3 regions of the Arthrobacter sp. 05T444 genome follow, and region 2 is predicted to be linked to each of the others. Evidence: riboswitches for the same ligand, from Rfam matches in the RefSeq annotation. Region 2 holds a riboswitch; each other region holds the start of a gene.

Region 1 (2,195 bases), on a different contig from region 2:
GGCGATGATGAGCCCGGCAACAGTTGCCCGCAGCCCCCCGTCGGCCGCAGTGCCCGCCCGGCCCGCCGTGCTTCCGTGCCGCACGGTGCCGCCCTGCCCCGCCGTAATGCCGCCGAGGGGTACGCGGCCCAGCAACGGGGCGTTGTCGGGGGTACCCGGCCGGGCCCTGGCGGTCGATTCCAGGAGCTCGAGTTCTGCCACGGCCGGCACCAGCACCTGGGCGTCGCGGAGGAGCTGGTAGACCCCGCCGGCGCTGGGGGCTGAATGCCCGTCCTCCCTCTGGGTGGCGCCGATAACCACCGTTCCGTCCTGCCGCGGAACAAGATAGACGGGTATTCCGCGGACAATGCCCCGGACCGTGGCCGTAAGCAGCGGCCGGAGGTGCGCGGGAACCCGGAGCCTGAGGATGTCGCCGTAGACCGGGCGCAGGGGCAGCTTCAGCCCGTCCGGCAGTCCATCCAGCGACGCCGCCGCGAGTCCGTTGGCCACCACGGTTTCGGCGGCACGCACAGTGCCGCCGCCCGCCAGCCGGACGCCGCAGACCCGTTCGCGCTGCCCGCCGTCCCACAGCAGGCCGGCAGCGTTTTCCCTGATCTCATAGCCGTTTTCTGCACCGGCAACGGCCGTCCGCGAACCGGGTTCGTGGCGGGCCAGCGCAGCTGCGATGCTTGCCACCAGCATCCGCGGATCAACCTGGTGGTCAGCCGGGATGTCCAGCGCACAGGAGATGCCCGGGCTGAGCAGCGGCTCCCGCGACCGGGCCTCACGGATGGTCAGCGGCGCGACAACCAGGCCGCACGCCTGCTGGACTTCCCGAAGGTCCGTCAGGGTGCGGCGGTCGGCGGGGTCCGCACCGACGGCGATGGTCGGCGTCGAAAGATAACCGGTCTCCCTGCCGGCTCCGCCATCGGCGAGCGCCGCGGCGAAATCGGGCCATCTGGCAGAGGATTCGAGCATCAGTTCCAGGAGTTCCTGCTCCTGGTAGTGCAGCTCGCTGACAGGGGCGAGCATTCCCGCAGCGGCCCAGCTGGCCCCCGTCCCCGGCGCATCGTCAATAAGCACCACTGAGCGTCCTGAACGCCTCGCCTCCCAGGCAATCCCGTGGCCGATCACGCCGCCGCCGATGACGGCAACGTCAGCGTGCAGCGGTTCCGCGGCAGAAGTGTTTGTGGCGGAAGTGCTCCCGCCGGATCCAAGCTGCATGGAAATCCTTCCCTACGCCGGTACTAACCGGATCAGGTCAAGCGGTCGGCTCTTACGCCCTCTCAGCCCTGCGGCGTTTGTGACAGCTGCAGCGGGCTCCCGCGGTACCTGCCCAGTTTAGAGGAACTAGGCTGGTTGCCATGACCGCGCATGATGTCCACACCACCGCCCGACTGTACCTTTGCACCGATGCCCGCAAGGAGCGCGGCGATTTCACCGATTTCGTTGATGCGGCCTTCGCCGGAGGGGTGGATATCATCCAGCTGAGGGACAAGACCATCGAGGCGGCCGAGGAACTCGAACTCTTGGAAGTTGTGCGCCAGGCAGCCCACAGGCATGGCCGGCTCTGGGCCGTCAATGACCGGGCAGACATTGCGTCGCTGTCCGGGGCCCCGGTGTTCCATATCGGCCAGAAGGACCTGCCGCTGCGCTCCGCACGGAAGCTGCTGCATGACGCCACGGTGATCGGGCTGTCCACGCACACCCCTGACCAGGTGGATGCCGCGATCGCCGCCTCCCCCGGGCGAAGCGGTCTGGACTATTTCTGCGTTGGCCCGGTGTGGGCCACCCCCACCAAACCCGGCCGGGCCGCCGTCGGGCTCGATCTTGTCCGCTATGCGGCGGAGGCCGTAAGGGCGGCGGACGAGGAAAGGGTCGGCGGCCTGCTGCTGCCCTGGTTCGCCATCGGCGGGATCGACCTCACCAACGTGGAGCAGGTCGCGGCAGCGGGCGCCGGCAGGATCGTCGTCGTCCGGGCTATCACCGAGGCGCCGGATCCGGAGGCCGCGGCAGCCGAACTGCTCGAGGCCCTGGATGCGGGAGCGGAGAACGCCGGAGTGAAGGGCGCAGGCGCGCCGGTGGCAGGCCTGAACTAGCCGCTCAGACCGAGCTGCACCATCCGCCGGGAATGGTTTTCGGCGAGCTCGGAGGTGAGGCTGCGCACCCGCTCCCGGGCCGCGGCGTCGTCAGCACCGCTGTCCGCTTCAGTGATC
Region 2 (2,195 bases):
CGCGGCCGCGCCGCGCGCGCGGCGGTTCGCCGGCAATCAGCAGGCTGCCGGTCTCGTCCGCGTCGTCGCTGTCGGCAAGGCCGCCGTCGCCGGCTGCGCTGTTTCCCGAGGTGCCGTCACCCAGAACCCCGGCGAGGGCGTGAAGCAGCGTGGACTTGCCGGCGCCGGAAGGTCCCAGCAACAGGACCCGCTCCCCCGGCCGGATGTCCAGGTCCAGCGCGTTGACGGCGGGCCTGGACCGTCCCGCGTGGCGCCAGCCCCAGCCGCGGGCGGTGACCGCGGCTGGGCGGACGCCGCCGTCGTAATGTGCGGGCATCAGGAGAAGACGGGCTCCGTGGCTGCCTTGCGGGACGCGAACGAGCTCAGCACGCCCGTCCTGGCCAGGCCGCGGGTAGCGATCCAGGACAGCACGCCGGCGATGACCGCGCCGGAAATGGCGCAGAACACGATATACGCGAGCTTGTCCCCAGCGGCGTACGCAATGTTCCAGCCCCACGGAGCGAAGGAGTCATTCAGGCCGCAGAACAGGCCCGCACCCGCGCCGGCCAGCAGCGAAGCGGGGAGGTTGAATTTCTTGTACATGAAGGCGGCGAACACGAGCTCCGCACCCAGGCCCTGCAGGATGCCCGAGATCAGCACCGTGGTGCCGTACTGGGAGCCCATGATCAGCTCGCCCGTGGCGGCGACGGCTTCGCAGAACAGTGCCGCACCCGGCTTGCGGACGATGAGCATGCCGAGCACCGCCGGAATCATCCAGCCGCCGGCGTAGAGGCCGGAGAGGGGCGGGTACACGGCGTTGACGGGGGCGGAGATTAGGTTGGCGCCCTGGGACCAGGCCCAGAAGATCACGCCGCCGGCGACCGCGATCAGTGCCGCCACCACGATGTCAGCCACGCGCCAGTTGTAGCCGGTCTTCTTGATTGTTGCAGTTGTCATGATGGTCCTCCTGAGGAACAGGAGGGGAAAGCGCTCCCCGGCTGCTGGCGGTTGGTTTGCCTGCTGCCGGACACTTTGAGAACTCGACTCCCTTGCGCCGGTACTAGCCGGATCAGGTTCGAGGGTCTGCGGCGGTCCGCACTCTCAGCGCCCATCCTCGGTTTCGCTGGCAGTTGCCAGTGATGCCCGACGGCGGCGCTCCCCTGTCGTAATAAATCTGCCCTTGTGGGCTGATCCAGTTTACACCGGGACGGCCGCGGAAGACCGGCGCCGCGGTCACAATCCGGGAGGTATCCGGGAAGTGCGCGGAGGCGCCAGAGGGCGGCGAACAGAGGCTGCCTGGGACGGGGCGGCGCGAGGACAGCGCGGAGTACATTGGGGCCATGACGCAACAGGATCACGGCAGCCAAGCCGCTTTTGACCCCGACTCCGCCGCCGAGCAGCCGGCGGGCGCTCTGGCAGCCCTGATCGCCAGCATCGAAGCGGAAATCACCGAGCTGCAGTTTCCCCGGTTCGGCAGGGACGACGCCCTCAACCTCGGCCTCCTGCTGGTTGAGCTCGGCAAGATCGGCAACCTGCCCATCGCCGTCGACATCACCAAGGGCGAACACGTGCTGTTCCATGTGGCACTGGAGGGTGCCACCCCGGACAACGAGCACTGGGTCAAGGCCAAGCAGCGGACCGCAGCACGCTACGAGGAACCGTCCCTGCTCGTGGGACTGCGCGGCCGACTCGGCGGGGGCCGCATCGAGGACAACGCCTGGTTTGACCAGTCCAGGTATGCCGCCCACGGCGGCTCATTCCCCATTTACGTGGAAGGCGTGGGTGCGGTAGCCACGGTGACGGTCTCAGGGTTGCCGCAGAAGGCCGACCACGATCTGGTGGTGCGGGCACTTCGGGAAATCCATGCGTCCATGCGGCTAGGCTAGGGGCAGTCTGTATTCACGTCGCAAGGAGTTTCGGAATGAGTTTTTTCATCAAGCTGCTTGGCACCGGCATTAGCCTGCTCGCCGGATTCGCCGGCACCAAGGCCGTGGACACCATCTGGGAAAAGACCACCGGCCGCAAGCCGCCCAAGGGCGGGAAGGACGACGTCCCCACGACGCTCCGCTCGGCCCTCACCTTTGCCCTCATTTCAGCTTCGGTGAGCGCCATCATCCAGGTGCTGGCCAACCGGGGCACACAGCGGGCGATCACCCGCTTCGCCAAAACCCAGGACATCGTCTAGCCACTTCCTGGTGAGCCGACCACGGGCCCGA
Region 3 (2,195 bases), on a different contig from region 2:
GCTGGCGCTCGACGTTCTCGCGCACCAGGTGGAACGGGACGTGGCCTGGGCCTTCAACCATCACCTGGACGTCGTATTCCCAGGCACGCTGGGTCAGCTCCGCCAGGGTGTCCAGTTCGGCGAACTGTGCGGCGTCGTTGGCATCGGCGGTTGCGCCCGGCCGGAGGCCGTCGCCGAGCGAAAAGGAGACGTCGTATTTGGCGAAGATCTCGCACAGCTCGTCAAAGTGCGTGTAAAGGAAGTTCTCCTGGTGGTGTGCGAGGCACCAGCCGGCCATGATGGACCCGCCGCGGGACACGATGCCCGTGACGCGGTTGGCGGTCAGCGGGACGTAGCGCAGCAGCACTCCGGCGTGGATGGTCATGTAGTCCACACCCTGCTCGCACTGCTCAATCACGGTGTCCCGGAAGATCTCCCACGTCAGGGCATTGGCCTCACCGTTGACCTTCTCCAGCGCCTGGTAGATCGGAACGGTGCCGATAGGGACGGGGGAGTTGCGGATCAGCCATTCGCGGGTGGTGTGGATGTCATCGCCGGTGGACAGGTCCATCACGGTATCCGCGCCCCACTGGGTGGCCCACTGCAGCTTGTCCACTTCCTCTGCAATCGAACTGGTTACCGCCGAGTTGCCGATGTTGGCGTTGATCTTTACCAGGAACGCCTTGCCGATGATCATGGGTTCGGACTCGGGGTGGTTTATGTTGTTGGGGATGATGGCACGGCCTGCAGCCACCTCGCTGCGCACCAGTTCAACGTCGCAGTTCTCGCGGAGTGCCACGAAGCGCATTTCCGGGGTGAGGACGCCCTGCCGGGCATAGTGCATCTGGGTCACCGTCTTGCCCCCGACGGCGCGGCGGGGCACCGGCTGCGCTCCCTTCCACTCCGCGGAAGCTGCGCCGCGACGTACAGCCGACCTGCCGTCGTCGAGCAGGTTCCGCTGCCGGCCGCCGTACGGCTCCGTGTCCCCGCGTGCTTCGATCCATTCCGAGCGGAACGGGGCGAGGCCCACTACCGGGTCGCTGCCCGGACCCGCAGTCCGGTAGACCCGCAGCGGCTCGTTCTGCTCCCCGTTGGGAGACGGCTCCAGGGCGATTTCCGTGACCGGGACGCGCAGGCCTTCCCCCTCGATGTAAGCCAGTGAGTGCGACTTCAGCGACTGGGTGGTCTGCTGGCCAGCTTCGTTATGGGCCGCCTCGTTTTGGGCAGGGCTCAGCCGTGTTTTCTGGGTGTTCATTTACTGCTCACTTCCTTCGCCGGCATTACCCGGACAGGTTCAACGGTCGCAGGCTGCGCTAGCCCGATCTCAGCCCCTGCAGGGGCACCCGTGTGGTCGTAGACGAAGCTACCACAGGGCGGCAGGCGGGTGCCGCATCCGTGCCGGGTGTGACACACGCCGGGCCGGGCCGTACGGATTACGCTTGAGCCATGGCGCCCATCATCGAATTCAGCGGGACCGCGCTTACCGGCCCGGACCAGGAGCGGGCAGGCCTTTGGGCCGTGGACGGCCGGCTGACCTTCCGCCGCCCGGCAGTCGTCCCGGACGCAGTACTTGACGGCTGGGTGCTGCCCGGCTTCGTGGATGCCCACTGCCACATCGGGCTGGGGCCCGGAGGCGCCGTGGACGACGACACCGCCTATGCCCAGGCGATGACTGACCGCGACGCCGGCACGCTGCTCGTCCGGGACGCAGGCGCGGCCAGCGATACCCGCTGGCTCCAGCGCAGCCCGGAAGCGCCGAGGATCATCCGGGCCGGGCGGCACATCGCCCGGACAGGCCGCTATCTGAGGAATTTCGCCGTCGAAGTGGAGCCGGAGGGCCTTGTCGAGGCGGTCCGCAAGCAGGCGCGTTCCGGCGATGGCTGGGTCAAGCTGGTGGGGGACTGGATCGACCGCGACGCCGGCGACCTCGCGCCGTCGTTTCCCGCCTCGGCGGTACGGGACGCCGTCAGCGCCGCCCACGATGAGGGCGCCAGGGTCACTGCACACTGCTTCGCCGAAGACACGCTCGACGACGTGCTGGACGCCGGAATCGACTGCATCGAACATGCCACGGGACTTCTGCCGCGGCACATTCCCAGGCTGGTCGAGCAGCACGTGTCGATCGTTCCCACACTGATCAACATCGCGACGTTCCCGGATATCGCTGCCCAGGCCGAACCCAAGTTTCCGCGCTACGCGGCCCACATGCGGGCCCT

What was found. A riboswitch is a leader RNA that binds a small molecule or an ion and turns the genes downstream of it on or off. The one in region 2 is predicted to bind thiamine pyrophosphate.
Region 1: linked by a shared signal. The riboswitch ahead of thiO (glycine oxidase ThiO) and the one ahead of AC1DD3_RS14210 (ECF transporter S component) in region 2 are both predicted to bind thiamine pyrophosphate.
Region 3: linked by a shared signal. The riboswitch ahead of thiC (phosphomethylpyrimidine synthase ThiC) and the one ahead of AC1DD3_RS14210 (ECF transporter S component) in region 2 are both predicted to bind thiamine pyrophosphate.

Annotation. Positions count from the first base shown of each region.
Region 1 covers NZ_JBFTKK010000001.1:125,573-127,767, reverse strand. Annotated here, with positions in the region: gene thiO (glycine oxidase ThiO) at 1-1,203, opposite strand, end outside; TPP riboswitch at 1,196-1,316, opposite strand; gene thiE (thiamine phosphate synthase) at 1,344-2,078, shown strand; gene AC1DD3_RS00585 (ferritin-like fold-containing protein) at 2,075-2,195, opposite strand, start outside.
Region 2 covers NZ_JBFTKK010000014.1:52,652-54,846, reverse strand. Annotated here, with positions in the region: gene AC1DD3_RS14215 (ABC transporter ATP-binding protein) at 1-316, opposite strand, end outside; gene AC1DD3_RS14210 (ECF transporter S component) at 316-936, opposite strand; TPP riboswitch at 1,008-1,151, opposite strand; gene AC1DD3_RS14205 (heme-degrading domain-containing protein) at 1,320-1,865, shown strand; gene AC1DD3_RS14200 (DUF4235 domain-containing protein) at 1,901-2,164, shown strand.
Region 3 covers NZ_JBFTKK010000001.1:460,040-462,234, forward strand. Annotated here, with positions in the region: gene thiC (phosphomethylpyrimidine synthase ThiC) at 1-1,234, opposite strand, end outside; TPP riboswitch at 1,229-1,336, opposite strand; gene AC1DD3_RS02085 (amidohydrolase family protein) at 1,426-2,195, shown strand, end outside.